2 regions of the Streptococcus pasteurianus genome follow, and region 2 is predicted to be linked to the other one. Evidence: riboswitches for the same ligand, from Rfam matches in the RefSeq annotation. Region 2 holds a riboswitch; the other holds the start of a gene.

Region 1 (15,501 bases), 1.1 Mb from region 2:
TGTTGTAGAAAAACTTAGGAGAAAATTATTCATGACAACATTTCTTTGGATTTTGTTAGTTTTGGTTGCCCTTCTTGGCGGCCTTGTTGGTGGCGTTTTCATTGCTCGTAAACAGTTTGAAAAGGAAATTGGTGAACACCCACGTTTGACGCCTGAAGCGATCCGTGAAATGATGAGCCAAATGGGTCAAAAACCTAGCGAAGCTAAGATTCAACAAACTTATCGTAACATTATCAAACAATCAAAAGCAGCTGCAACCAAAGCTAAAAAATAATCTTTAAGCTTTGGTTTGAAAAAATAATTGTCAATTGCTGTGATTGGTGTCGTTGATATTCCAAAAAGTCAGTCTTTTGGCTAAGATTTTCGAGCACAGAGCTCAGAAATGAATGACTCAGTTGGCTCACCAACTGAGTTTTTTCTAAGTCCATGATTAGAAAGAAGATTCTATGGATAATAGACCAATTGGTTTTTTAGATTCTGGAGTTGGTGGCTTAACAGTTGTACGTGAGTTAATGCGTCAGCTGCCACATGAAGAAATTGTATATATTGGAGATTCTGCTAGAGCACCGTACGGTCCTAGACCTGCTGAACAGATTCGCGAATACACTTGGGAATTGGTTAATTTTCTCTTGACACAAAATGTTAAGATGATTGTATTTGCTTGCAATACTGCAACAGCAGTCGCTTGGGAAGCAGTTAAGGAAAAACTGGATATTCCTGTTTTGGGAGTTATTTTGCCAGGTTCTAGCGCAGCCATTAAATCAACTCGCAATGGAAAAATCGGTGTGATTGGAACGCCGATGACAATCAAGTCGGATATTTATCATCAAAAAATAAAATCATTGGCACCGCAAATGAACGTTACAAGCCTCTCTTGTCCTAAATTTGCTCCTCTTGTAGAATCTAACGAAATGACATCAAGTGTTGCTAAAAAAGTTGTTTATGAAACGTTAGCACCGCTTGTTGGTAAAGTCGATACATTAGTGCTCGGATGTACACACTATCCTTTACTTCGTCCGATTATTCAAAACGTAATGGGACCGAATGTCAAACTTATTGATAGTGGGGCTGAATGTATTCGTGATGTATCGGTTTTGTTAAATTACTTTGAAATTAATCGCAGTCGCACACAAGATGATGTGACTCATGCGTTTTACACAACAGCAAGTAGCCAGAGTTTCAAAGAAATTGCTGTGAATTGGCTTGCTAAAGATATTGATGTGCAACACGTCGATTTGAAAAAGCTGAACAAATAGAAATAGGATTGTAATAAATGACTGATAAAATTTATGAGTATAAAGATGCGGAAAATTGGTTTCTTGGTGAATGGGGCGGATTTAATGCCATTTCAGGTTTAGGAAATGTTTGCGATGATGCCGTGTATGAATTAAGTCAACAACTGGCTAAATTGAACACAAGCAAGTGTTGTGGCAATTGCCACGGAGATTGTCATTCCGATGATAGAAATGGTTATAATGTGACTGTTGTGAAAAAATCATCAGATTTTCAATTGATTCGTTTTGTCGCTGATATGATTAATCAAGAAACAAATCGCAAGCTTGAAGTGACACAACGTGCGGGAGCAGTGATTGTTACGGAAGCTGAACAATTGCTCTTGGTTCATTTGCCAGAAAACGGTGTTGAAGCAGCGGCTTTCTTTGGACAAACTTCTGAAGCTGACTTTGGTGATACGATTTTGATTGCAACACGTAATGAAGGCAAGACCAAAGAATTCCGTAAGATGTTTGAAAAAATCGGTATCAAGGTTGAAAATCTTAATGATTATCCTGATTTACCAGAAGTTGAAGAAACTGGCATGAGCTTTGAGGAAAATGCACGTTTGAAAGCTGAAACCATTTCAAAATTGATAGGAAAAATGGTCTTGGCAGATGATTCAGGATTGAAGGTTGATGCTCTTGGCGGACTTCCTGGGGTTTGGTCAGCTCGTTTTTCTGGACCAGATGCGACAGATGAATCAAATAACGCCAAACTACTTCATGAGCTGGCTATGGTATTTGACCATAAAGACCGTTCTGCACAATTCCATACTACTTTGGTGGTTGCAGCACCAGACAAAGACAGTTTAGTTGTTGAAGCTGACTGGCCAGGCTATATTGCAATGGAAGCAAAAGGCGATAATGGCTTTGGCTATGACCCATTGTTTATGGTCGGTGAAACTGGACGTCACGCAGCTGAATTGACTGCTGAAGAAAAAAATAATATTTCGCACAGAGGATTGGCTGTTAAGAAATTAATGGAGGCATTCCCAGTATGGCAAACAAAACAATAATTGTAATGAGTGACTCTCATGGCGACCGTGAGATTATCAATGATATTAAGACAAAATACCAAGGGGAAGTAGATGCTATTTTCCACAATGGTGATTCTGAATTGCCAAGTTCGGACACGATTTGGGAAGGTATCAAGGTGGTTCGTGGTAACTGTGACTATGACAATGGTTATCCTGAAAGATTAATCACTTATCTCGGTGATGTTGTTGTGGCACAAACACATGGTCATCTTTATAATATTAATTTTACGTGGGATAGATTGGATTTATTTGCCCAAGAAGCGGATGCTGATATTTGCCTTTATGGTCATCTACATCGTCCAGCAGCTTGGCGCAATGGCAAAACAATCTTTATCAACCCAGGTAGTGTTTTACAACCACGTGGTGATGTGAAAGAAAAACTCTATGCCAAAATTGACATTACTGATGATAAGATTAAGGTAAATTATTACACACGTAATCACGACCTTTTCCATGTACTTTCTAAGGAATTTGACAGATGATAGCAAAAGAATTTGAAGAGTTTCTTCTCAGTCATTTGGAACATTATTTGATTCCAGCAGAGGATTTAGCTATTTTTATTGATACTCATAATTCTGACCATGCTATGCTTTTATTAGCTAACAATGGTTATTCGCGTGTTCCGGTTATTACTAAAGAGAAAAAATATGTTGGAACCATTAGCATTGCGGATATTATGTCTTATCAAGCCAAAAATCAGTTGACAGACTGGGAATTAGCTCAAACAGATATTGGTAAAATGGTAAATACTAAAATGGAAACGATTAGTGAAACGTCAAATTTGACGGATATTATGCATCTTTTGGTAGATTATCCATTTTTACCTGTTTTAGATAAAAATGACCAGTTTTTGGGCATTATTACTCGTAAATCGATTCTAAAGGCGGTGAATAGCCTTTTACACGATTTCACTGATTATTACACGATTACTCCGAAAGATGATTGATTTTATCCAAGATTTTATTGATAGCAAGCCCTTATCTGAAAATACAAAGAATGCCTATTTTTATGATTTGCAACAATTCGTTGAAGCTATTGATGGCAAAGTTAGCAAAGAAAAGCTGGCATTGTATGAACACTCTTTGTCACTTTTAAAAGCTTCGGCTAAAAAACGAAAAATTTCAGCGGTCAATCAGTTTCTGTATTTTTTATATGAAACAGACCGACTGGACCATTTTTACAAGTTGAGTAATAAAGAGAAAATCACAACAAAACCAGTTGAACTGGCGCTTTTGGATTATCGTTCTTTTTATCAGGAAACGAATTGTCAAACAGGGCAGCTAATTGCGCTTTTGATGATTGAGCTTGGTTTATCACCAAGTGACATTCAACAGTTAAAAATTGCTGATTTTGATTTGACTTTTGCTGTTTTGCGCGTGCAAAGAGCAGGCTTAGTGAGGGTTTTAGAGCTTCCTGAAAAATTATTGCCTTATGTGGCAGCAAGTTTTTCAGAGAATCAGCTTTATCTTTTTGACAATCAAGGACAACCTTATTCACGTCAATGGTTTTTCAATCAACTAAAATCATTTTTAGCAACCTTGGATTTAGATTACTTATCTGCGCAGGCAATTCGCAAGCAGTACATTTTGCATCAAAAAGCAGCAGGTAAATCAATATTGGAGGTTAGTCGTAATCTGGGCCTTAAAAGTCCAGTGACTTTAGAGAAATTTTATAAATAATGGATATTAAGTTAAAAGATTTTGAAGGTCCTCTTGATTTGCTTTTGCATTTGGTTTCAAAGTACCAAATGGATATTTATGATGTGCCGATTGTAGAAGTTATTGAGCAATATTTGGCTTATATTTCAACCTTGCAAGCCATGAAATTGGAAGTGGCTGGTGAATATATGGTTATGGCAAGTCAGCTGATGTTGATTAAAAGCCGTAAGCTTTTGCCAAAAGTTGTCGAGGCAGAGCCAGAAGAAAATGACCCTGAACAAGAATTGCTGACCCAAATTGAGGAATATCGCCGCTTTAAAGCGATTAGTGAGGAACTGTCAGCGCAGCACGACGAACGTGCTAAATTTTATTCAAAACCAAAGCAAGAATTAATTTTTGAAGATGCTGTGTTAACACACGATAAGACGGTCATGGATTTGTTCTTATCGTTTTCGCATGTCATGGCTGAAAAACAAAAAGAATTAAAAAATAGCAATACAGTTATCGAACGTGATGATTATCGCATTGAGGACATGATGACAATCATTGTGGAACGTCTTAATGCGACAAAAAAACTAGTGCTGACAACCGTTTTTCGTGAATGCCAGACACTTCCTGAAATGATTACCATTTTTTTGGCAACCTTGGAATTAATCAAAGTTCACGAAGTTGAGGTTGAACAAGAAAAAAATTTTGGTGACATTGTTTTACGAAGTGTTAGCTAAGCTGTCAAATCTTGTAGAAGGCATTTAGCAAAAGAAGATTAAGAAAGGAAGTTACATGAACTATTTAGCTCAGATTGAAGCCCTCCTTTTTGTGGCAGGTGAAGAGGGATTGAGCTTGCGACATTTGGCTAGTATGGTTAATTTAACACCGACAGCTCTCCAACAACAATTGGAAAAATTAGCCCAAAAATATGAAGTAGATGAGACATCAAGCCTCTGTCTGATTGAAACCGCAGGTAATTATAAAATTGTAACGAAGGAAATCTTTGCTGGCTTACTACGAGAGTTTGCTAAAGCACCTGTCAACCAAAGTTTATCACGTGCGAGTTTAGAAGTTTTGTCCATTATTGCTTATAAACAACCTATTACACGTATTGAAGTTGATGATATTCGTGGGGTGAATTCAAGCAGCGCTATTAGCAAATTGATGGCTTTAGGACTGATCACAGAAGCAGGGAAAAAAGAAGTTATTGGTCGTCCAAATCTATATGTGACAACTGATTATTTCTTGGATTTCATGGGCATTAATGACTTGAGTGAATTAATCGACGTTTCTAATATTGAGTTGGTTGATGAGGAAATGACCCTTTTTGATAATTCTGGCTTGCCTGAAGAAGGTTAGACAGTCGCTAAAAATAATGAAATACTGTAAAATAACAATAAAATCAATTGGTATTTTATAGCATGTAGTAAAGGAAAGAGAATGAGAATTAATAAATACATTGCCCATGCGGGAATTGCCAGCCGTCGTAAAGCTGAAGATTTGATTAAAAGAGGTTTGGTAACCATCAACGGTAAAGTTGTTACAGAACTAGCTACAACGGTTAAAGCTGGTGATGTTGTTGAAGTTGAAGGGACACCAATCTATAACGAAGAAAAAGTTTATTACCTTCTTAATAAACCTCGTGGTGTGATTTCAAGTGTATCAGATGACAAAGGCCGTAAAACGGTTGTTGACTTGCTACCAAATGTTACAGAACGTATCTACCCTGTTGGACGTTTGGACTGGGATACCACTGGACTTTTGATTTTGACAAATGATGGTGATTTCACAGATGAAATGATTCACCCACGTAATGAAATTGACAAAGTCTACTTAGCTCGTGTTAAAGGACTTGCGACAAAAGAAAATCTTCGTCCATTGACACGTGGTGTTGTTATCGATGGCAAAAAGACAAAACCAGCTCGCTACAATATCATTAAGGTAGATCCTGAGAAAAATCGTTCAGTGGTTGAATTAACCATTCATGAAGGACGCAATCACCAAGTTAAGAAAATGTTCGAATCAGTTGGACTTTTGGTAGATAAATTGTCTCGTACGAACTTTGGAACTTTGGATCTATCAGGACTTCGCCCAGGTGAATCACGTCGTTTGAGTAAAAAAGAAATCAGCCAGTTACATAATTTAGCTGTTAACAAACAAAAATGATAAAAAAACTTCTTATTGCGCTTGTTAAATGGTATCAAAAACGGATTTCCCCCATTACCCCTCCATCATGTCGCTATCGACCAAGCTGTTCGTATTACATGATTGTGGCGATTGAAAAGCATGGGCTAAAGGGTGTCATTATGGGAGTGGCAAGGATTTTGCGTTGCCATCCCTTTGTAGAAGGTGGGGATGATCCAGTGCCTGATTATTTTACGCTTCGACGCAATAAAGATTATCGTAAAAAGAAAGAGGAAAGCTAAGCTTTCCTCTTTTTGTGTATTAATATTTAGACCATGTTTTTGGAATGAAGAGGAGCAGCATTGGGTAAATTTCCAAGCGTCCTGCAATCATGGCAAATGACATGAGTAATTTTGAAAATGGACTAAAGATGGCAAAGGTTTGGCTTGTGCCGAGCATTGGTCCGATGTTGTTAAAGGTTGATGTTGCTGCGCTGACAACAACCATAAAGTTATTATTATCAAGCGATAACATCAAGGTCAATCCTAGAAGTAAGAAAACATAAAGCGTCAAATACTTAAGGACACCGTGTTGAATTTCCTTATCAAGTGGTTGCTCGTTGATATGAATAGTCATGATACGGTGTGGATAAAGGGTTGAGAGCACTTGATTTCTTGCGATTTTAGTTAGAATAAGCGTACGCATGACCTTAATCCCACCAGCGGTTGATCCAGCAGATCCACCGACAAACATGAGAAAGAGCAGGATAACCTGAGCAAACAAAGGCCAAACGGTCAAATCGGTCACTCCAAATCCTGTTGTTGTCATGACGTTAGCCACTTCAAATAATGAATTTTCCAAAGCTTTTCCAGTACTTGGATAAAGGCCACTAACATTCAACCAGATTAGGGCTGTTGCAATCATAACAATCCCAATATAAGTTCTTAGTTCTTCGTCTTTAAAGAATGCTTTAAACTTGCGAAGTAATAAGAAGTAGTACAGGTTAAAGTTAATCCCAAAAAGGAGTACAGCAATTGAGACAATATTTGTGATTAGTGAACTGTTGTAATGAGCAATCGAATCATTATAGACTCCAAAACCACCAGTACCAGCACAGCCCATTGCTGTGATGACACTGTCAAAGGCAGGCATGCCAGCTACCATTAAAATAACTACTAAAATAGCAAACATGCTGAGGTAAATGACATAAAGGATTTGCGCTGTTTCTTTCAACTTAGAAACCACTTTACCAAAGACAGGACCAGGTACCTCAGCACGCATAACTTCTAAGTGGCTATTTTTACTATTTTCCATAATGGCTAGTGCAAACACCAATACCCCCATACCACCGATAAGGTGGGCGAAACTTCGCCAGAAGAGTAGTGAGTGTGATAGTACGGCAACATCAGGTACAATAGTGGCACCAGTTGTGGTAAATCCAGAAACCATTTCAAAGAAAGCATCAATGATACTTGGAATTTGTCCTGAAAGTACAAACGGCAGCGCTCCAAAGAATGACCAAAGTATCCAACATAGAGCAACAATTAAGAGTCCCTCTTTGGTGTAAACATGGTAATTTTTTGGCTTGAAAGCAACTCCAAGAAGTCCAATGATGACAAGCATTCCAATCGTGATGACCAGGCTGTTAATCACGCGTATATCTTCATGATAAATGAAAGCCACAATCACAGGTATCAACATCAAAGAGGCTTCAATCAAGAGCAGTTTTGAAAGGAGGTAACGAACCATACTTTTATTCATAACTTACCTCGCTAACAAATCATAGATGCGCGTGATGTTTTTCAAGAAGGTTACGACGACAATCTTATCACCAACTTCAAAGACATCCTCACCAGTTGGATAAATGGTTTTACCTTTGCGGATAATCGCAGCAATCAGAATATTTTCTTTGAATTTCAGTGATGAGAGACTCTTGCCTGCCATTTTATTATTTTCACGAATTTCAAATTGTAAGGTCTCGATACGACCATTAGCAACGTGGTGCATGGCATCAAGGTTTGAGTCTTGGGCATTCACACGACCACGAATGAAGTGCATCATGCTATCAACCGCAATACTTTTTGGTGTGATAATACTTGAAAATTGGCTAGTGTCGATAATTTCAAGCAAGCTAGTACGGTTGACTTTGGTGATATTTTTTCGTACGCCAAGTGTTTCAAGGAACATGGAAGTGATGATGTTTTCTTCATCTACCCCAGTTAGTGTTGCGACCGCATCAAAGTTTTCTACACATTCTTCTAGGAGTACACTCTTGGCTGTACCGTCACCTTGAACGACATGGACGTTTGGAAAGTCTTGGCTGAACATCTGAGCTTGCTCAGGATTATTTTCAATGACCTTAAGATTCATCTTAGTGTTCTTAAGGATGTTGAGCAAGTAGTATGCAATTCGTCCAGCACCAATAATCATCATGTTTTTGATAGATTTGGTTTTTACAGAATTGTGGAAAAGAATCATGTCAATACGATTTCCTGTAACGAAAATCTTATCAGCAGTTTGTAGTGTTGCATCCCCATCAGGAATGATTAATTTTCCACGACGTTCGATAGCACAGATAACTATGTTGCCGAATTTTTTACGGAACTGGCTTAAACTCATGTGGCAAAGTTTACTGCCATCAGAAATCACAAATTCCATCAGCATGACACGTCCATTGACAAAGTGCTCAACAGAAAGGGCATTTGGAAAGTCAACAGTATTAGCAATATAACGTGCAGTTAACAATTCTGGATTGACCACCAAAGAAAAGCCAAGAAAATTCTTATCTTTGAAATAAGTATTTGAGTATTCTGGATTACGAACACGGACAACCGTTTCTTTAGCGCCCATTTGTTTGGCAAGAACAGCTGAAATCATATTAACTTCGTCTTTATCAGTCAGAGCAATAAAGATATCGCAGTTAGCAACATCAGCTTGCTCAAGGATTTTAAAGTTAGCACCATTACCAACGATTCCCATAATATCGTGACGTTTGGTAATATTTTTTAAAACAGCTTCTTTTTCTTCAATTAAGACGACATTGTGTTTTTCTTCAACAAGAGAGCGACAAAGTGCGGTACCAACCTTACCTCCGCCGACAACAATTATTTTCATTTTAACCTCCGAAATGTATCGTATCTATATTACTCTATTTTTCCTAAAAATACTAGCCATTCTAACTGCTGACAAGGGATTAAGCTTGATTTATCAAAGCTAACAATGATTGTTAAAATTATATAACATTTTTACAAAATACTTGCTAAATGAGAAGGGGAGAATTATAATAAATCGTTATCTAATTTTAGGGAGAATTTCAATGCTTGAAAAGTTAAGAAATGTTTTTATTGGTAATCCATTAAAATCAGCTGGCGAGTATGATGAAGAACATTTATTGTCTAAATCACAAGCGTTAGCGATGTTATCGAGTGATGCTCTTTCGTCTATTGCCTATGGACCAGAACAAGTTATCTTAGTTTTAACAACGATTTCTGCGGCAGCTATTTGGTGGTCTCTACCGATTGGATTATTGGTTTTGGTATTGTTAGCTAGTTTGACAATTTCTTACCAACAAGTTATTCACGCCTATCCAAAAGGTGGCGGAGCATATATGGTTTCGACTGAAAATCTATCGCCAAGCATGGGCTTGATAGCTGGTGGTAGTCTTTTGGTTGATTACATGTTGACGGTAGCAGTATCCGTAGCATCTGGTGCCGATGCAATTACATCAGCTTTTCCTGCTATTAAAGAATTTAATCTGGAAATTTCTATTGTATTGGTTCTAATTTTGATGTTTATGAATTTGCGTGGTTTGCGTGAATCAGCGACCTCGCTGATGATTCCAGTTTACCTTTTCATTGTCAGCATCCTTTTCTTAATTGGCTACGGAGGCATTCAAATTGCAACGGGGCACCTTGCTTATAGTGCAACAGCACATGTTGGCAAAGTTGTTCCTGGGGTGTCGTTGATTCTTTTACTAAGAGCTTTCACAAGCGGTTCGGCTTCCCTTACTGGTGTTGAAGCTATTTCAAATGCGGTGCCATTTTTCAAAAAGCCTAAAGAAAAAAATGCTGCTGGTACGCTTGCTATCATGTCAATCATTTTAGGTGTTATGTTTGCAGGTATCACTTTCTTAAACTATTGGTTGGGCATTTTGCCAACAGCACATGTGACTGTTTTGGCGCAAATTGCTCAAAAGGTCTTTGGAGATTCAGCAATTGGAAACGCACTTTTCTATATTTTCCAGTTGTCAACAGCACTTATCTTAGCCGTAGCTGCTAATACTGGTTTTTCAGCCTTTCCAATGTTATCTTTCAACATGGCTAAAAATAAATACATGCCACATCTTTTCATGGAAAAAGGAGCCCGTTTAGGCTATTCTAATGGAATTATTACCTTGGCAGGCGGAGCAATTGTTTTGCTCTGTATTTTCAATGGATCAACAGAACGTCTTATCCCACTTTATACAATTGGTGTTTTTATTCCATTTGCTCTTTCACAAACTGGTATGGTCATCCATTGGAAACGCAAATTTGGTAAAGGGTATTTGAAACATTCGCTTGCTAATATTTTAGGAGCAATCATTTGTTATCTGATTATCTTGATTTTATTGATTTTTAGAATCGGTGAAATCTGGCCATTCTTCCCAATTATTGTGGTCTTGATGATTCTATTTTATTCAATTAAGAGCCATTATAATAATGTTGCCATGCAGTTACGTTTAACAGACGATGTCAAAAATATTCATTACGACGGCAATACGGTTTTGATTTTAGTTGGGAATATCACACAAGCAAGTATTCGTGCCATTAATTACGCCAAAAGTATCGGTCAAACCGTTGTTGCTATGCATGTTTCAACGTTAGAAACCCGTGAAAAAGATTTGGAAATTGAACAAGAATTTAAAACCTATTTCCCAGACGTAACGTTTGTCAATATCGAATCAAACTACCGTGATGTTGTGAAACCAACAATGTCATTCGTTCAAAAAATGAATCGGGAAGCTAAGAAAAACAACCATACCATGACGGTAATTATTCCAAAATTCATTCCAAAACACAGTTGGCAAAATATTCTTCACAACCAAATGAGCTTACGCTTGCGTGCTCGCCTACGCTGGTATGAAGATATTATCATCGCAACGTATTCTTATCATTTGAAAAAATAAATACATAAAGCCCTGAATTTCAGGGTTTTTTTAAAAAAATGAAATAAAAAGTATTGAAACCGTTATTTTTAGGAAAAGAGTCAAAAAATCTTGAAAAAATACGCAAAAACATCACAAAATCATGTCAAATGCGTTGACTTTAGGTATTAAAGTGTTATAATAAATATCAAGAATTCGTTAGTTTAAATCAAACCTGTTATGATTTAAGTTAATGAATCGCCGCCAACCACATTGTTTGCTGAGCTTGACTCCGAGCAGTGTGGTTTATTTTTATGTCGAAATGAAAGGGTAAGTTATGAATATTGAAGAGCTTGACTATCACGAAGAACCGAATAAAGCGACGAATCATATTGTTCTTTTTCAACCACAAATTCCACAAAATACAGGAAATATTGCCAGAACTTGCGCTGCGACAAACGCTCCTTTGCACATTATTCGTCCAATGGGATTCCCAATTGATGACCGTAAAATGAAACGCGCGGGGTTGGATTATTGGGAAAAACTTGATGTGACATTTTATGATAGTTTGGATGAATTTATGGAAAAATGCGATGGTGAGGTTCATTTGATTAGTAAATTTGCCAACAAAGTGTATTCTGATGAAAATTATAACGACGGGAAGCACCATTATTTTCTTTTTGGGCGTGAAGATAAAGGTTTGCCAGAAGAATTTATGCGAGCTAATCCTGAAAAAGCTCTTCGCATTCCGATGAATGATGAACACGTTCGTAGCCTAAACTTATCAAATACTGTTTGTATGATTGTTTATGAAGCTCTTCGTCAGCAAGCTTTTCCGAATTTAGAATTAAGTCATACTTACGCACACGATAAATTAAAATAATTCATATGAAAGCAGTCAAAATGGCTGTTTTTTTGATAATGGCAAGGTTTTTGTGCGAAAAATATTGCATGAATGCTGTTTTTTTGCTATTCTAGAATTGTCTTCAGGGCAGGGTGTAATTCCCGACCGGCGGTAATAATTGCTGAAAATTTTCAACAACTTAGTTTGGTAAGAGAACGAGAGTGATTTAAGTCCGCGAGCTGCAGGGCAGCTGATCTGGTGCGATTCCAGAACCGACAGTATAGTCTGGATGGGAGAAGACTAAGAGTTTGGCTATGCTGTTTTTGTTGTGCTACCATATACTCGAACGCCTTCTTTCAATTTGAGAAAATTGGAGGAACTTTTTTATGCCTGAAACAATGACTAATACGCGTAAAATCGCTCATATTGCGATTTTATCTACACTTTCTTTTTTGCTGATGTATCTTCAGTTTCCACTGATTCCATCAGCTAGTTTTTTACAGTTTGATTTTTCAGTTTTGCCTGTTTTAGTTGGGCTTGTGATGTTTGATTTGAAGAGTGCTTTGGGAATTTTAATTCTTCGTACTCTGCTAAAGCTTTTGCTAAATAACGGTGGTATTTCAACGATTATTGGTTTGCCAATGAATGTCCTTGCTCTAGGTGTTTTTGTAGTAGCGCTAGCTATTCTTTGGAACCAAAAACCAAGCTTGAAAAATTACATACTGGCATCAGTCGTGGGAACGCTTGGCTTAACTGTGGTAATGTTTATGCTGAATTATGTTTACGCTGTGCCACTTTATGCCAAATTTGCGAATTTTGATATTTCTGCTATTTTAGGTTTGGGAAACTATCTCTTTGCCATGGTCATTCCATTTAACCTCATTGAAGGGATTATCTTTTCGGTGACATTCTTTATTTTATATAGTTGTCTTAAACCAATTTTAAAAATAGATTAAGTTGAAAAATTTTTAATACTTCCCCTAGGTTTCTTGCTTTTCAATTTCTAGACTTAGACCTCAAACCATCCACTGGATGCTTTGAGCTGTCGGCAAGTTTAACAGTCCAGTGGACTGTTAGAGGAAACCAAGGAATTCTTAAAACTTCCGAGACGTCATTTCTCTTATCTGCAACCTTAAACAATCTTCCAGATTGTTTAAGCGGTACAAAGTATTGTTTTGTTGGGAGCAAAATTCGCAAATAATTCTAAAATAAACAGAGAAAATAATTATTTGTAACCTATTTTGGATTAAAAGTGGTTTGTCTATACTCTAAAAGCCAACAATGTGTTGGCTTTTGCTTTACGCTCAAAAATGTTATAGTTTAAGTGGAATGAGGGAAAATAGATGTGGGTTTTATTTGCGATTTTATCGGCAGTATTTGCTGCGTTAACATCTATCTTAGCTAAGATTGGGATAAGTGGTGTCAATTCAAATTTAGCGACAGCTATCAGAACAGTTGTCGTGGTTTTCATGGCTTGGGGAATAGTCTTTATCACAAATGCTCAGAGTGGTATTGGTGATATTAGCCGAAAAAGTTGGTTGTTTTTGATATTGTCTGGGCTTGCTACTGGTGTTTCTTGGTTATTTTATTATCGCGCTTTACAAATGGGCGACGCTTCAAAAGTAGCTTCGATAGATAAATTAAGTGTTGTCATCACCTTGATTTTAGCCTTCATTTTTCTAAATGAACAGCTAACTTTAAAGTCAATGCTTGGGTGTTTGCTGATTGTGGCTGGAAGCCTTTTGATGATTTTGTAAACTGTTTAGAATGATAAATTCCTACAATTTTGCCACAGATTTTTCGAGGATTTATCTGGGATTTGAAAACTAACTAAGGTATAATAGACTTACGACATTTTGATAGAAAAGGTATTGTAATATGAAACATAAACAAAATTATTTTGTAGGAGCTTCATTTTTCCTTGTCATTTTTATGATGTTAGGCTATTTGGTCAAATTCTTTCCTGAGACTTTGGCTGGAATTGACTCAAGCATTCAAACAAGTGTTCGTGGCGACCTTCCTGCCAATGCGACAACTTTCTTTAAAATCGTAACGAATTTTGGACACGAAGTTTTTATCTTTGTTTATGTCTTTGCCATTGCTTTTGTATTTTATTTCTGGAAAAAGTGGAAAGCAGAGGCTATTTTGCTAGCTGGAAATTTAGTGTTAATGGGTATTTTTTCAACAGGTTTTAAATACCTTTACAATCGTCCGCGCCCAAGTATCCAGTACTTTATTCCAAAGCCAATGGGACCATCATTTCCTAGTTGGCATTGTGCGGCAACCATGGTCGTTGCTTTGAGTTTGGTTGTGATTATGGAACAACACTTAACCAAGATGATACTTAAACGTTGCTTACAAGTTTTAGTTGTGGTTATTGCTTTGACAACAGCACTTTCAAGAATTTACTTAGGGGTTCATTATCCGTCTGATATTTTGGGAGGCTGGTTACTAGCATTTACTATCGTAGCCGCAACCTATCCATTTTATGACAAAAAACGCTTTGAATGGCGCTTTCAAGGAAAACAAGAGTGAAAAAATTAGAATGAGAGAATAAAAGAAACTGGGGTCATCCCAGTTTCTTTTATAGCTAAGAATACGCTTACGACAAGTGATAAGAGTTTGTTTGTTTTTGGGAAAGTGTTATAATATAAGCTATGAAAAAGCGTTATAATACTTTAAATGATTATTATCGTCAGATTTTTGGGGAGAAGATTTTTAAAGTTCCTATCGATGCGGGCTTTGATTGTCCAAATCGAGATGGTACGGTCGCACATGGAGGCTGTACATTTTGCACTGTATCTGGTTCAGGAGATGCGATTGTTGCTCCTGATGCACCAATTCGTGACCAATTTTACAAAGAAATTGATTTCATGCACCGCAAATGGCCAGATGTTAAGAAATACTTGGTTTATTTTCAAAATTTCACAAATACGCATGATACCGTAGATGTCATTCGTGAGCGTTATGAGCAAGCCATTAATGAACCTGGGGTGGTTGGTATCAATATTGGTACGCGTCCAGACTGCCTGCCAGATGAGACGATTGCTTATATTGCTGCGCTTTCTGAGCGTATGCATGTAACGGTTGAGCTTGGTTTGCAAACAACTTATGATGAAACATCCAAAATCATCAATCGCGCGCATACTTATGACCTTTACGTTGAAACGGTTAAACGCTTGCGTCAGTTAGCGCCAAAAGTTGAGATTGTTTCACATTTGATTAATGGTCTGCCTGGCGAAACGCATGACATGATGATTGAAAATGTCAGACGTTGTGTGACAGATAATGAAATTGACGGGATTAAGCTTCATTTATTGCATTTGATGACAAGTACGAAAATGCAACGTGATTACCATGAAGGGCGTTTAAAATTGCTGGGTATGGAAGAATATGTTAATATCATCTGTGACCAACTGGAGATTATTCCTAAAAATATCATTATTCATCGTAT
Region 2 (15,501 bases):
GATTTTTACCTTGCCTATCTGAAAACAAACAAATCACACTTCAAAGTGGACATTACCGCCATTCAAACCGCCTGGGCACATTTGAAATGAGAATGACGAAATAGCTGAGTGTTCTTGCTCAGCTTTTTGCTATCTATCACGTTTGTTTTAGAGTTGTTTTGCTAGGTTAATCATTTCAAGCACACCTTGTGCGCATTCGCTGCCTTTATTTCCTGCTTTTGAACCTGAGCGTTCGATGGCTTGCTCAATATCTTCTGTCGTAATCACGCCAAACATAACTGGAATATCGCTTGTGAGATTGATTTGCCCGACACCTTTTGCCACTTCATTACAAACAAGATCGTAGTGACTAGTTGACCCACGAATAACACTGCCAAGTGTGATAACACCGTCGTATTTTCCACTTGCAACGATTTTTTTCGTCATAAATGGAATTTCAAAAGCACCTGGAACCCAGTAAACATCAATAGCTTCTTTAGCTACTTCGTTACGAATCAAGCCGTCCATTGCTCCACCTAATAATTTCGAGGTAATAAATTCATTAAAGCGTGCAACGACGATAGCGATTTTAACATCTTTTCCAATAAATTTCCCTTCAAATGTTGTCATGATTTTTTCTCCTTAAACGATGTGTAATAAATGATGAAATTTTTCTTGTTTGGTTTGCAAGTAAGTACGATTTTCAACGTGCGCTGGAATTTGTAACGGTAAGCGTTCGACAATCTCGATACCAGATTTTTCAAGCTGTTCTAGCTTATCAGGATTGTTAGTCAACAGCTTAATTTGTTTAATGTTCAAAAAGGACAATATGTCTGCTGCAATCTGGTAATCACGCTCATCTGGCGCAAAACCAAGCTCAAGATTGGCATCATAGGTATCAAATCCTTTTTCTTGCAGCTGATAAGCTTTGAGCTTATTTTTAAGACCAATACCACGTCCTTCTTGGCGAAGGTATAAAATCGCTCCGCATCCAAGCTTATCAATTTTCTTCATCGCTGCGTGCAGCTGCTCACCACAATCACAACGTAAAGAGCCAAAAATATCACCTGTCAAACATTCCGAATGCAGACGAACTAATAGTGGTTCATCAGACGTCAGGTCACCTTTTGATAACAAGAGGTGCTCACGTTTTTTCTCATCTTCAAACAAGCGAAGCTTAAAATCACCATAAGCCGACGGTAACGTTACCTTTGGGCTATCTTGAAAGCTCACATAACGTGCGATATCTCCCACTTCAATCATGGTCAAATGCCATTTTTCAGCATAAGCGTGCAAATCAGCTTTTCGTGCCATGGTGCCATCATCTTTTAAAATTTCGCAAATATAAGCTGCTTCTGTGCTACCAGCCAAACGTGCTAAATCAAGACTAGCTTCTGTATGCCCACGCCGTTGCAAAACACCGCCGCTTCGTCCAACCAAAGGAAACATATGCCCAGGTCGGTGAAAATCACTAGCTTTACTAGCCTTAGCAGCCAAAGTTTGAATGGTCTTAGCACGGTCAAAGGCTGAAATACCTGTTGAGGTTTCTTTATGGTCCACGCTGATAGTAAAGGCGGTGCCATGCGCATCAGTATTTTCTGCTGACATAGGAACAAGTTCCAAACGCTCAGCAATGCTTTTAGCTACTGGCGCACAAATCAAACCACGCGCGTGCTTGGTCATAAAGTTCACATTGTCAGCGCTAGCCAATTCGGCTAAACCAACCAAATCCCCTTCTGCTTCGCGGTCATCATCATCAACCACCACGATTAATTTTCCTGCTTTCAAATCAGCAAGAGCTTTTTCGACATCCTTAAACATTTATTGTCCTCCCATTTTTGTAACTTGTGCTTGCATGTATTTGGCTAAAATATCCGTCTCGATATTGACCTTATCGCCTTTTTTGAGTCGAGCCAAGTTAGTTTCTTTCGCCGTATGCGGAATCAGCGACACGCTAAATTGCCCAGACGTCACCGACACCACCGTCAGACTAACCCCATTGACTGCGATTGAGCCCTGCCCCACGATTTGCCCTGCGAGTTTTTGGGAAATAGCAAAGCTGAGCACGATAGCATTTTCATCGCTGTGTTTTTGGATGAGAGTTGCGACACTATCAACGTGCCCCGTCACAAGGTGCCCTTCAAAACGTGCATTAGCAGCCATAGCCAGCTCAAGATTCACCAAATCACCGATACGACATTCTGAAAAAATAGTGCGCTTAAAAGTCTCTGGCATAATATCCACCGTAAACGTATCACCTGCTTTAGCCACACAAGTCAGACAAACCCCATTGATTGCCATACTATCACCGACTTTGTAATCCGCTAATAATTTTCGTGAAGCTTTGCAAGTTAATTTGATACTGTGTTGCTGTTTGACGATTCGGCTGATACGCCCTTGTTCTTGAATTAATCCTGTAAACATCACAACCTCCTTTTGACTGACAAACGTAGATTAGTGCCAATTGTTTGAACTGAAAAATCCTGCAAATCGTAAACTTGTTCAACCTGACGAGAACTTGCCATAGCAGCTCTGCCATTGCCACCAATCACCTTAGGGGTCACGTAAGAAATGAGCTCATCCCATAAATCGCTCGCTAAAAATGCATCATGAACCTGCGCTCCGCCCTCGACATAAACAGACTGAATCTTTTTCTCATAAAGCGCCTGCAAAATGTTAGCAATGGAAAAATTAGATAAGGCTATAACCGTGATATGCGCAGGCAAATTCGCAACTTGTCGCCTACTAAAAATGTAAACTGGCGCTGATTGATTTTTAAAAATTTGTAGCTCTCGTTTGTCAAAAATGCGCCCTGTTTCGTCCAAAATCACGCGTACTGGCGGATACAAACTCGTCCCAGCGCCCAATAATTGTGGGTTATCAATCAAAACTGTGTCAGCACCAACCAAAATGGCTTGGTAATCATCTCGCTCATCATGAACAAAACGGTTGGTTTCATCATTGGTCAAGGCAGTTCGTTTGCCAAGCACCGCAATTTTCCCATCCAAACTCACCGCTTGTTTCAAAACCACGTAAGGGCGCTTGTATTCATGGTAAAAATTATAATGCGGATTAAGTGCGCGTGCCTCATTTTCCAAAACTTGTGTGACAACCTCAATTCCTTGACTTTTCAAGAATTCTAAACCTTTTCCAGCAACCAAAGGATTGGGGTCAAGCTGTCCAACAACAACCTTTTTAATGCCTGCTTCAACAATCGCCTGCGTACAAGGCGGCTGCTTCCCAGTATGATGACAAGGTTCCAGAGTCACATAAAGAGTTGAATTGGCTAGTTCTTCAGGGACTTCACAATGCAAAATCGCATTTTTCTCAGCATGCTCGTGACCATACTGCAAATGCGCACCACGAGCAATCACACGACCATTTTTAACGATAACCGCACCAACTAAGGGATTGGTATAAATCTGCCTAAAGCCTTGTTTAGCTGCTGCAATTGCCTGTGCCATATAGTTTTCGTGCATAAAAGCCTCCTTTCTAGCAAAAAAATCCCAATGAAAACAAGCTTAGCGACCTTAGCCAAAGCAATTTCATCGGGATAATTCATTTTTACCATTGCATCAAGCAACACCAAAAAACAATAATTGTAATCAAAAACCTCGTAGCAATACACTACGAGGCAATCAAAGACAACTAAAAAAGTATTCCAAAAAGCAAGAGCCTTGCCCTTTGACACTCTATCAATTTCTTCTCCCATCCAGACTATACTGTCGGTTCTGGAATCGCACCAGATCAGCTTGCGCTCACGGACTTATCTTTGCTCATTTGATTATCAAACAAAGTTGATTGATGATTTGCTTTTAGTCTAGGCGACACCTTGCAGACATAACTGGTGTTAGGCAAGAGGCGTCAACAACGAATAAAAGCAAATAGCAATCAACGACAAAGAATCACCGTCGGTCGGGAATCACACCCCACCCCGAAGAAAACTATTCAATTCTTTTTTAGATTAGCACGATTTAAAAACGCTGTCAATCATTTTTCTTATTTTCTGAAATATTTATTAACAAAGCGAATGTTCGCAAGATTGATATAGAGATAGATTGCTGTCGTTACGACCAAACCTGAAGTGACATCAACTGAGCTAAGTGTTGCTAACACACACAACACAATATAAACAAATGGTAAATACTGATTAAGATTAAAAACAATCAAGAATGCTTGTTCATAATTTGCTTGAAGCTCCCCTTCATCATAAGAATAAGCAAATTCCTTTACTTCTTTAATTGTCGGAAAAGTTGATAATTTATAGTGACGAATTTTCTGAGTTAATTTAAATATCATCACTTGAAAAATAATTAGCAGAGCTAGGAAAATGATATCTTTTACATATGCTGTAAGATTAAGGGCAGCACCGCTAACAATCCTATCATGGAAACCGTAAACATCACCAAATATTGAAAGGAGAATTAACGCTACTGAGACATTGTAGAAAATTGTTGCAAACTCTAAATTTTTAAATGTCTTGCGATAAACCTCATAACTATCATCTTCATCAGCATCATCACCCATGCTTTCATAACGATTATGGTAATGGTTTGCTTGATACATAAACCATAATGTAACAATAATTGAAATAGCAGTAATCCCATAAGCCAAAGCCATAAAAGTATCATAATTAAACGTTAACACATTATCGCCAAAATCAACACCAAAATAACCAATAACAATAAGCCCACCTGCAAGCGCACTAACTACGAAGATTCCAAACCACGTTAAGATACGTTGTGCAATTGTTAATCTTTTTGTTTTTTTCATTCTTCTTCTCCCTCTTCATCAAGACTAAAAACATTTTCGACAGGTTCGTTGAATATGTGTGCAATGCGCAGAGCGATAATCACCGATGGCGTGTATTCATTGCGTTCTAGGAGACTGATCGTTTGCCTAGAAACCTTAGCTAATTTGGCTAGTTGAGTTTGATTTAACCCATCACGCGCCCGCAATTCTTTAAGACGATTTTTTAAGACCAAAATACCCTCCATTCTAGTAACTAACAAAAGTTGCTTCCTTTTTAGAAATTGTTTTTTAACAATTCCTTCCTCCTAGGATTTGGTGCTTCTGATGTTAAATAAGCACCAAAAATAGCAAGAAAAATAAGAAACCAATTTTTATCCGACATATAATCTCCTCCCTTTTGTTGATTTGATTATAACATCGTTTTTTATTTTTGACAAGCATCTTTGTCAAAAATGAAAAAATATTTGTCAAATAGTATATAATTCTTGTCAAATAAAAACTCAGATTAAATAATCTGAGCTCCTAAAATATCAATATTTTTTACAAACCATTCACCAACGCCACCAATTTTTGGGCATGTCCTTGTGATTTTACAACCATTTCTTGTGCTTTGTTAGCGTCCTCTCGAAGTGAGTAAGAAACACCATGTGTGACAATGTGACCTGCATAGTTTAACTGTGTTAATTTCGCTGTCAAACGAATTGGTGCCAAAAGGTCATCAATCGTCGTGCCTGCTTCTGCGCTATAAGCCGCTTCTCCTGCTCCAGTTGTCAAAGATGCCACCAAATATTTTCCTTTCAAAGCATCACCAGTTGAACCATGTGAAAAGCCGTGAACAAAGACCCTTTCAATCCATTTATTAAGCAAAGACGGCGTCATATACCAGTACAATGGGTATTGGAAAATAATCACATCAGCCTCTCGCAATTTATCCTGCTCTGCTGCCACATCAATCTGATAATCAGGATACAAATCACTCAAGATGTCCAATTCCACCTCTGGCAAAGCTTTCTTCACTTCTTCCAAAATCGTTTTATTGGCTAAAGAATCATTTTTCAAATCGGGATGCCCTGCAACAATTAAAATATTTTTTGACATATTTTTACCTCTCATATTTTCAGAAAATTATATACATTTTCAACCAATTTGTCAACTTAAAAAGAAGTTGAGACAAACTTGCCCAACTTCCCTAGCTTTTACGCAAAAACCTCTGCCAAAATGGCTACGCCTTGGTCTATTTCTTCCTTCGTCAAGGTCAATGGTGGCAAGAGACGAATAACATTTGTTCCTGCTGTCAAGACAATCAAGCCTTTATCACGTGCTTTTTCGACCAATTCGGCAAGATTTTCAGTCGTTTCAATCCCAATCATGTAACCAAGACCACGAACATCAGTCACTTTTGCATTGCCAGCCAAAGCTTTCTTCAATTCAGCTTGCAAGTAATTTCCATTGTCAAACGCTTGTGGCAAGAAACCGTCAGCCAACATAATATCGAGTACGCTTGAGGCTACTGACATGACAAGTTTATTACCACCAAAGGTTGAACCATGGCTACCGTAAGAGAAAGCAAAACCAAGTTTTTCCTTGGCTAACATGGCACCGACTGGTACACCATTTCCAAGACCTTTTGCCAAAGTGAAAATATCAGGCTCAATGCCATAATGTTCAAATGAGAACAATTTACCAGTACGTCCCATACCAGTTTGCACCTCATCAACAATCAGCAAAATACCTATTTCTTGGCAAAATGCGCTTAATGCTGTCACAAAACCTTTGTCAGCTGGACGAACACCTGATTCCCCTTGAACCAATTCCAACATAATCGCGGCAGTATCATCGGTTACCAAGCTTTTCACGCTATCTAAATCATTGTAAATCGCATAGCTAAAATGTGGCACGCCATCACCAAAACCAGTTTTAATTTTGTCTTGCCCAGTTGCGGACATTGACCCAAAAGTACGACCATGAAAAGAATTAACAAAAGCAATGATTTCTTGCTTGCCAGTCGCCTTACGTGCAATTTTAATAGCAGCTTCATTGGCTTCAGCACCACTATTGGCAAAGAAAGCAAGATAATCTTTATTCCCAATCAACTTGTCTGCCACTTCTTCTTGCAAAGAATTAAGGTACAAGTTTGGTGTGTGCCAGATTTCTTCAGCTTGTTTTTGTAAGGCAGCTTTTACTTCTGGGTGAAAACCAAGATTTGTCACACCGATTCCTGTTGAAAAATCAAGGTATTTCTTGCCGTCTTGGTCAAAAAGGTAATTTCCTTCTGCCTTGACAAATTCAACGGCTGCGCGTTTATAATTTTGAAATAATTTTGTCATTGTTATCTTCCCTTTCATGCTAGAGTTAGCAGATGATTGAAGTTCCTGTTACCAGATTGTCGCCAATCAATACCTCACCAACACCTGCTAAAACGGTATTTACCGCTGATTCAATCTTAGGAATCATGCCTCCTGTGATCATTCCTTGGTCAATCTTATCTTGAAATTCTGTCGAAGAAAGGCTATCGAGCACCGCACCATTTTCCAAAACACCTTTAACATCAGTCATCAAGACTAATTTTTCAGCACCGAGGGCAACGGCAACAGCTGTTGCAAGATAATCCGCATTGATATTTAGCATATCACCATCTTTAGAATAGCCAATTGAGGCAAGGACAGGTAACATTTGATTCGCCAACATTTTTTCCAAGATTTCCGTCTGAATTTGTGAAACATTGCCAACATAACCGTAAGTTTCTTGGTCTAAGAAATCAGCCTGAACGACTTTTTCAATATCAGACAAGAGTTGAATGCTATCAATAGACGACTGGTTAAGTTTTTTAACCAAATTTTCTCCAACGATATTTAACAAGGCATAGCTAACAAGCTTCATGTCAGATTGGCTCGTCACACGCAGACCGTTGATTTTCTTAACAGGCACGTGCTCTTCTTCCATTAATTTGTTAATCGCAAAGCCCCCACCATGAACGATAACCAACTGCTTGCCTGCTTCTTTCCATTTTTTGATTTGATTAATAAAGTCTTGCGAAAGGTGCTGACTAGCAACACCTCCGATTTTAATCACAATAATATTTTCCATATGTTTCTTCTCTTTATGTGCGATAAAGGGCATTAATTTTCACGTAGTCGTACGATAAATCACAGCCCCAAGCTTTTCCTACTGCTTCACCAGAATGCAAATCAACCGTAATCGTAATCTCATCCTCGTGCATGATGTCTTGCATTTCCTCAACTTCAAAGTCAACTGGGCTTGATTTTAGCATAACAGGAATGTCGCCGAGGTAAATGTCAATGTTGTCAACTGGAACATCAACACCTGCATAGCCAACCGCTGCTAAAATACGTCCCCAGTTAGGGTCCTCTCCAAAAATCGCTGTTTTAACAAGACTTGAACCAACGACACTTTTTGCCATCATACGGGCATCAAGGGCATTAGGTGCATTCTTGACATTGACTTCAATGAGTTTGCTTGCACCCTCACCGTCTTTGGCGATTTTCTTAGCCAATTCTTGCATGACGTAATTAAGCATTGCTGAGAATTTATCAAATTCTGGTGTATCTGGCAAGATTTCTTCATTCAATGTACAACCATTTGATAACACTAAGACCATGTCATTTGTTGATGTATCACCGTCAACCGTAATTTGGTTAAATGTTGTTTCAACATTTTGGCTTAGCGCAAGCTGCAAGGTCTCACTTGAAATATTCGCATCACAAGTGATAAAAGCAAGCATGGTTGCCATATTTGGATGAATCATTCCTGAACCCTTCGCTACACCAGCCATGGTCACTTCATCACGACCAAATTTTTCTGTGACAGCAACGGTTTTAACCATAGTATCTGTTGTTAAGATAGCTTTCGAGAAATCATCAGAATTACCATTAACAACAAGCTTAGAAAGCCCAGTTTTAAGAGTATCCATTGGCAACAAATCACCAATAACACCCGTTGAAGCAATACCGACCAAATCAGGCTCAACGCCTAATTTTTCAGCTGTCCATTTTTGCATAGTATAGGCATCTTCCATTCCTTGCACGCCCGTACAAGAATTTGCCACTCCTGAATTCACAACGATTGCTTTCATCTTTTGCGCTTTTTTAATGGAATTTCGTGTCACAATCAATGGCGCAGCAATGACTTTATTTGTCGTGTAAACACCTGCTACACTAGCGGGAACTTCTGAAACAATCCAACCAAAATCAAGTTTTCTTTTCTTAAATCCTGCATGCAAACCGTCTGCCGAAAAACCAAGAGGGCTCGCAACATTTCCTTCAATCACTTTCATCTTCTTATACCTGTAACACGTAAGGAACTCATACTTCCCAATAACCTTCTGTGCTACTTCCTTTCTATTTCTATAAATAATTCGGTGAAATCAACAAACCTTCTGTTTCGTTCCAACCATTCATCAAATTCAGATTTTGCACGGCTTGACCAGCAGCGCCTTTAATCAAATTATCGATAACAGATACGACCGTCAGCACATTTGTGACATCATTGTAAACAAAACCAATATCTGTAAAGTTTGAACCGATAACATTGTGCAATTCTGGCAAATCATCTTGGATGCGAACAAAAGGTTTGTCCTTGTAAGCATCCTTGTAAATGGCGTATAATTCCGCTTCGCTCAATGGTTTTTTCAATTTAACATAAGAAGTCGCCATAATCCCACGGTTAACTGGCAACAATGACGTTGAAAACTGAATGTGGTGTAACTTCTTGCTAAATAATTGCAATTCCTGCACAATTTCAGGAATATGCTGATGACGGTTTAATTTGTAAGTCACGTAGTTATCATGCACATTGACAAAGTGACTTGATTCTGATAAAGCTTTACCAGCCCCCGTCAAACCACTTTTTGCATCAACGATGATAGAATCTTCTTCAGCCACACCAGCTTTTAGCAATGGAATCAAGGCTAATTCTGTTGCTGTCGCATAGCAACCAGGGTTTGAAATGAATTTCTTACCTTGGACATCTGTAAATTCTGCCAAAGCATATGTAAATTTATTCAACACATCATCACTAGCTGGTGTTTTTTTATACCATTTTTCATAAGAATCAGCTGGCAAACGATGGTCTCCCGACAAATCAATCACTGGGAAATCAGTTTCAACAAATGGCTGCGCTAACTGGCTAGCCACCCCACTTGGTGTCGCAAAGAAAACCAAATCTGATTTTTCCATGATTTCTTGAGCATTAAATGCCTCAATAACTAAGTCACAAACACCAACAAGGTAAGGGTATAATTCTGACAATCGTCGGCCGATTTCCTTAGTTGCATGAATCGAAGCAATCGTAACATTTTTATGATTATTCAATAATTTAACTAATTCGAGACCACTATATCCAGTGATACCAACAATTGACACCTTCATAATATACACTCCTTGAATAAATATGTATTCAATTTTATAGTATATTTATTCATAAGTCAAGTGTTTTTTGCATAAAAAACAAAAAAAGCATAAATTTTCACTTATGCTTTCACTATTTTTCAAATAATTTCAGTTTGTTAATTCGCTCGACGGCTTCGACAAGGCGGTCTGGTTCGACGAGCAAGCCGATTCTGACGTATCCGTCTCCTTGTTCTCCAAAACCTTTTCCTGGTGCGACAGCAACATGAGCTTCATTTAATAGCAAATCTGCAAAGCTTTCGCTGTCATCCCCTTCTGGTACGGGCATCCAAGCATAGAATGACCCTTTTGACTCAAAAGCATGCCAACCAATTTTTTCTGCTGCTTGAACAAAAGCATGGCGACGCTCGTTGTATTTCTGATTTAACCCTGCGATTGCTGCTTTTGCTTTTTCATCTAAAAGAGCTACTGCTCCCGCATCTTGAATAGCAGGGAAGATACTTACAAAAAGGTGGTCTTGTAGCAAATTAAGCGCTTCAATCAATTGTTCATTTCCTGCCGCAAATGCCAAACGCCACCCTGCCATATTAAAGGTCTTAGAAAAAGTGTATAACTCAATGCCGACATCTTTAGCTCCAGGTGTTGACAAAAAGCTTGGATTCTCATAACCGTCTGCCCCTAAGGCACCATAAGCAAAATCGCTAACTACCCCAACCTCGTATTTTTTAGCCCAAGCGACGAGTTCTTCGTAAAACGCTGCAGTTGCAACCGCACCTGTCGGATTATTAGGATAATTAACATAGATGAATTTCGCACGTTTAGCTATTTCTTCAGGAATAGCTTGCAAGTCTGGTAAGAAATTATTTTCAGCTTTTAACGGAAATGTCTCATAGTTGATTTTTCCAAGCGACACACTTGAGAGATAATCTGGATAACCTGGGTCTGGCAACAAGAGCAATTCATCAGGATTCATTGTCGCCAGAGGAAATTCTACCAAGCCAATCTTTGCGCCACCAAGGACACAAATTTCCTTTTCGCTATCAAGATTTACATGATAATTGTCCTTATAAAATTGACTGGCTGCCGCTTTAAAATTACTATTTCCACGAAATTGCGAGTATTTATGAGAAGCAGGATTTTTGGCTGATTCAACTAAAGCATCAACAATGTAATCATAAGTTGGCTGATCTGGATTGCCCTGTCCAAGATTGATGACATCATAGCCTTCTGCCACTTTGGCATTAACTTTTGCGACAAGACTAGCAAAAAACTGTTCTGGCAATTCTTGTAAAATCTTTGATTGTGAAAACACCTTAATTCCTCCTAATGATACAAATCTGGCTTGCGGTCAGCAAAAACTGGAATGTGACCTCGATTTTTTTCAACTTCTGTCAAATCAAGTTCAGCCGTAAAAATTCCCTCTTGATTATCTGGCACTTGTAAAACGATTTTCCCCAATGGGTCAATCACCAGAGAATGCCCAGAAAAATGGTCTGAAATGCCATCGCCAACCCGATTGACAGCCACGACAAAGGCTTGATTTTCAACCGCACGCGCTCGCAATAAAATCTCCCATTGCTCTACACGTTCTTTGGGCCATTCAGCTACTACAAATAAAACCTTAGCACCGCTAGACATCAAGGTTCTCACCCATTCTGGAAAACGAATGTCATAACAAATCACACTAGCTGCTTTGACATCATCTAGTTCAAAGACACTTTCTTTATTGCCTGCTTGCAGGTACTCATCTTCTACCATTAAACCAAACAAATGCACCTTATCATAATCAGCAATCACTTGCCCCTCTCGATTAAACACATAGGTCGTATTAAAAAAGTGATTCTCTTTTGCCGTTGCGACCGAACCAGCCACCAAATTAACATGGTACTTCTTAGCAAAATTTCCTAAATCCGTTATCGTTTCTTTCCCATTAACATCAGCAATATCTGCCAGCTGTTTCAAGGCATAGCCAGTATTCCACATCTCAGGAAGAACAATCACATCTGGCGCATCATGCACCGCTTTTTCCAATAACTCCAATACTTTCTTTCTATTTTGCTCAGGATCCGCTTCACGGATAGCCATCTGAATAAGTGAAACTTTCATTTTTCCCTCAATTCTATCTTCTGTGAAAATATTCTGAAATCTTAGTGACTATTATAACAGTCTAAAAATCCCTCGTAAAATAGTTATTTTAAATAGACTCGATAGTTAAAAACTATAACTAAAAAACCCACCTTTTTAGGTGGGCTTATGTTTATTTTCCGCTATCTTGTAACATTTTTATCAGACTGCTGAGGAGGCTGCCTTCTGCTAAAGCGACTAGTAAGGTTACCCAATCAACATGACCTTGCAGAGCATCTACAATAATAATGTAAGCAAGAATCAGCAGCGTTATGCCGATAAAAGCGATAGCTAATTTCAAAAGTGTGTTTTTAGATTTCATCTGACAAAACAACTCCTTTATCAGTCAAAGACTGCCTAACGGATGTTACAGATTTTCTGCTACTGCTGCAAAAAGGTCTGCGATTTTAGCAGCATCTGAACCACCGGCCATGGCCATGTCTGGTTTACCACCACCACGACCTGATACGATTGGTGCCAAAACTTTAATCAAGTTACCAGCATGAACATCTTTTGATTTGCTTGCTACAAGGACATTGACTTTTTCGCCAATAGCTGCTGCCAAGACAAGAACGTCAGAATAGTCTTTTTGTTTCCAGTTGTCAGCAAATGTACGAAGGGCACCTGCATCAGAAACAGTTACTTGGCTAGTGACAAAGCGAAGACCGTTTGCTTCTTTAACATCTTTGAAAACGTCACCAGCTTGTGCTGCTGCTGCTTTTTCTTTCAATTCAGCATTTTCTTTTTGCAATTTGTGCAATTGTTCTTGCAAGCTTACTACTTTCTTAGTAACTTCTTTCAATTGAGGCACTTTAAGAGTTTCAGCAATTGCTTTAAGGTCTTCTTCTTCTTGACGGTATGCTTCAAAGGCTTCTTTACCAGTTACAGCAAGGATACGACGAGTTCCTGAACCGATACCTTCTTCTTTAACAATCTTGAAGATTCCGATTTCAGCTGTATTTGAAACGTGTGTACCACCACAAAGTTCAATTGAGTAATCGCCGATTGTTACAACACGTACGTTTTTACCGTATTTTTCACCGAACAAGGCCATAGCACCCATTGATTTAGCAGTATCAATGTCAGTTTCAACAGTCTTAACTGGAATAGCATTCCAGATTTGTTGGTTAACTTCTTCTTCGATTTGACGCAATTCATCAGCAGTTACTGCTTCAAAGTGAGTGAAGTCAAAGCGCAAGAATCCTTCTTCGTTAAGAGAACCAGCCTGAGTAGCGTGTTCACCGATAACGTGGTGAAGTGCAGCGTGAAGCAAGTGAGTAGCTGTGTGGTTTTTGATAACACTGTGACGACGTTTGCTATCAATTTCAAGTGTGTATGTCGTACCAACTGACAAGCTTGCGAGAACATCAACTGTGTGAAGAGCTTGACCATTTGGAGCTTTTTGAACATCTGTCACGCGAGCAACGATGTCACCTTTATCATTTTTAATAACACCGTGGTCAGCTACTTGTCCACCCATTTCAGCGTAGAATGGAGTTTTCGCAAAGACAAGCAATACTTGACCTTCTGAAACAGCTTCAGTACGTTCGTTATCAGCGATAATAACTGACAATGTAGAATCAAGAACTTCTTCAGTGTAGCTAAAGACTGATTCTTCAGTAATGCTTGACAATGTTTCGCTTTGCATACCCATTGAACCACCTTTAACGACGCTTGCACGCGCACGTTCTTGTTGTTCTTTCATAGCAGCTTCAAAGCCAGCGTGGTCAATCTTGAAGCCTTTGTCTTCAGCCAATTCTTCAGTCAATTCAACTGGGAATCCATATGTATCATACAATTTGAAGATATCTTTACCTTCAACAGTGTCTTTACCAGCTGCTTTCAAATCAGCCAACAATTGGTCAAGCATGTTTGAACCAGCATCGATTGTACGTGCGAATGTTTCTTCTTCACGACGAACGATTTTTTCGATAAATTCACGTTTTTCAAGCACTTCTGGGTAGTATGATTCCATGATTTTACCAACAGTTGGAACCAATTTATACAAGAATGTTTCGTTGATACCAAGGCGACGACCGTGCATAACTGCGCGACGAAGCAAACGACGAAGCACATATCCACGACCTTCGTTACCAGGAAGAGCACCATCACCGATAGCAAATGAAAGTGAACGTATGTGGTCAGCGATAACTTTAAAGCTCATGTTGTCGCCATCTGGATCATAAGTTTTACCAGATAATTTTTCGATTTCACGAATGATTGGCATGAAGAGGTCAGTTTCAAAGTTTGTTTTAGCCCCTTGCATAACCGCAACCAAACGTTCCAAACCGGCACCCGTATCAATGTTTTTGTGTGGCAATTCTTTGTATTCTGAACGTGGAACAGCTGGATCAGCGTTAAATTGTGACAACACGATGTTCCAGATTTCGATGTAACGATCGTTTTCGATATCTTCAGCAAGAAGTTTGATACCAACGTGGTCTGGGTCAAAGTCTTCACCACGGTCAAAGAAGATTTCAGTATCTGGTCCTGAAGGTCCAGCACCAATTTCCCAGAAGTTGTCTTCGATTGGAATCAAGTGACTTGGTTCAACACCAAGTGAAATCCAACGGTTGTAAGTGTCTTTATCATCTGGGTAGTAAGTCATGTAAAGTTTATCTTTAGGGAAGTCAAACCATTCTGGACTTGTCAATAATTCAAATCCCCAAGTGATTGCTTCATCACGGAAGTAATCACCAACAGAGAAGTTACCCAACATTTCAAACATTGTATGGTGACGAGCTGTTTTACCAACGTTTTCGATGTCATTTGTACGGATAGCTTTTTGAGCATTAGTGATACGTGGGTTTTCTGGAATTACTGAACCATCAAAGTATTTTTTAAGTGTGGCAACACCTGAGTTGATCCACAACAAAGTTGGGTCGTTTACAGGAACCAAGTTTGCAGAAGGTTCAACAGAGTGACCTTTTGATTTCCAGAAGTCTAGCCACATTTGGCGCACTTGCGCACTAGTCAATTGTTTCATTTTATCTTTCCTTTTCTTGTTACTAAGCGATGTTACAACGCTTGCCATAGATTGAAATCATCTTTTATGCCATTAAGGATACAAAAAACGGCAAGTCCATCTCATAGAGGGTGACGTTAGCCACGGTACCACCTCTTTTCAATGAACCTGTCATTCTTCATTTATCTCTTAAATTGTTTTTTCTTGCATTTGACCCTGGTAACTCGGTTACCAATATTGACAATTAGAAAACATGAGTAGCACATTTTTAACTTCATCCATGGCTCGCAGCAACCGCCACTTTTCTGAATCTGA

Evidence for each region. A riboswitch is a leader RNA that binds a small molecule or an ion and turns the genes downstream of it on or off. The one in region 2 is predicted to bind FMN.
Region 1: linked by a shared signal. The riboswitch ahead of E8M05_RS08865 (ECF transporter S component) and the one ahead of ribD (bifunctional diaminohydroxyphosphoribosylaminopyrimidine deaminase/5-amino-6-(5-phosphoribosylamino)uracil reductase RibD) in region 2 are both predicted to bind FMN.

The regions. Positions count from the first base shown of each region.
Region 1 is NZ_CP039457.1:1,699,237-1,714,737, reverse strand. Features, by position in the region: gene E8M05_RS08935 (YneF family protein) at 32-274, shown strand; gene racE (glutamate racemase) at 447-1,256, shown strand; gene E8M05_RS08925 (nucleoside-triphosphate diphosphatase) at 1,274-2,290, shown strand; gene E8M05_RS08920 (metallophosphoesterase) at 2,272-2,793, shown strand; gene cbpB (cyclic-di-AMP-binding protein CbpB) at 2,790-3,257, shown strand; gene xerD (site-specific tyrosine recombinase XerD) at 3,250-3,990, shown strand; gene E8M05_RS08905 (segregation/condensation protein A) at 3,990-4,694, shown strand; gene scpB (SMC-Scp complex subunit ScpB) at 4,750-5,316, shown strand; gene E8M05_RS08895 (pseudouridine synthase) at 5,398-6,123, shown strand; gene yidD (membrane protein insertion efficiency factor YidD) at 6,123-6,383, shown strand; gene E8M05_RS08885 (TrkH family potassium uptake protein) at 6,403-7,842, opposite strand; gene trkA (Trk system potassium transporter TrkA) at 7,846-9,195, opposite strand; gene E8M05_RS08875 (APC family permease) at 9,398-11,245, shown strand; gene E8M05_RS08870 (tRNA (cytidine(34)-2'-O)-methyltransferase) at 11,541-12,086, shown strand; FMN riboswitch at 12,182-12,352, shown strand; gene E8M05_RS08865 (ECF transporter S component) at 12,434-13,003, shown strand; gene E8M05_RS08860 (EamA family transporter) at 13,391-13,804, shown strand; gene E8M05_RS08855 (phosphatase PAP2 family protein) at 13,926-14,582, shown strand; gene E8M05_RS08850 (tRNA modification radical SAM protein MnmL/YtqA) at 14,705-15,501, shown strand, end outside.
Region 2 is NZ_CP039457.1:600,534-616,034, reverse strand. Features, by position in the region: gene E8M05_RS03405 (LysR family transcriptional regulator) at 1-90, shown strand, start outside; gene ribH (6,7-dimethyl-8-ribityllumazine synthase) at 148-609, opposite strand; gene E8M05_RS03395 (bifunctional 3,4-dihydroxy-2-butanone-4-phosphate synthase/GTP cyclohydrolase II) at 622-1,800, opposite strand; gene E8M05_RS03390 (riboflavin synthase) at 1,801-2,403, opposite strand; gene ribD (bifunctional diaminohydroxyphosphoribosylaminopyrimidine deaminase/5-amino-6-(5-phosphoribosylamino)uracil reductase RibD) at 2,403-3,458, opposite strand; FMN riboswitch at 3,676-3,925, opposite strand; gene E8M05_RS03380 (DUF3169 family protein) at 3,979-4,752, opposite strand; gene E8M05_RS03375 (helix-turn-helix transcriptional regulator) at 4,749-4,991, opposite strand; gene E8M05_RS03370 (NAD(P)H-dependent oxidoreductase) at 5,272-5,829, opposite strand; gene E8M05_RS03365 (acetylornithine transaminase) at 5,928-7,058, opposite strand; gene argB (acetylglutamate kinase) at 7,084-7,818, opposite strand; gene argJ (bifunctional ornithine acetyltransferase/N-acetylglutamate synthase) at 7,832-9,025, opposite strand; gene argC (N-acetyl-gamma-glutamyl-phosphate reductase) at 9,096-10,118, opposite strand; gene E8M05_RS03345 (pyridoxal phosphate-dependent aminotransferase) at 10,231-11,409, opposite strand; gene E8M05_RS03340 (carbon-nitrogen family hydrolase) at 11,421-12,203, opposite strand; gene E8M05_RS03335 (hypothetical protein) at 12,355-12,543, opposite strand; gene alaS (alanine--tRNA ligase) at 12,589-15,207, opposite strand.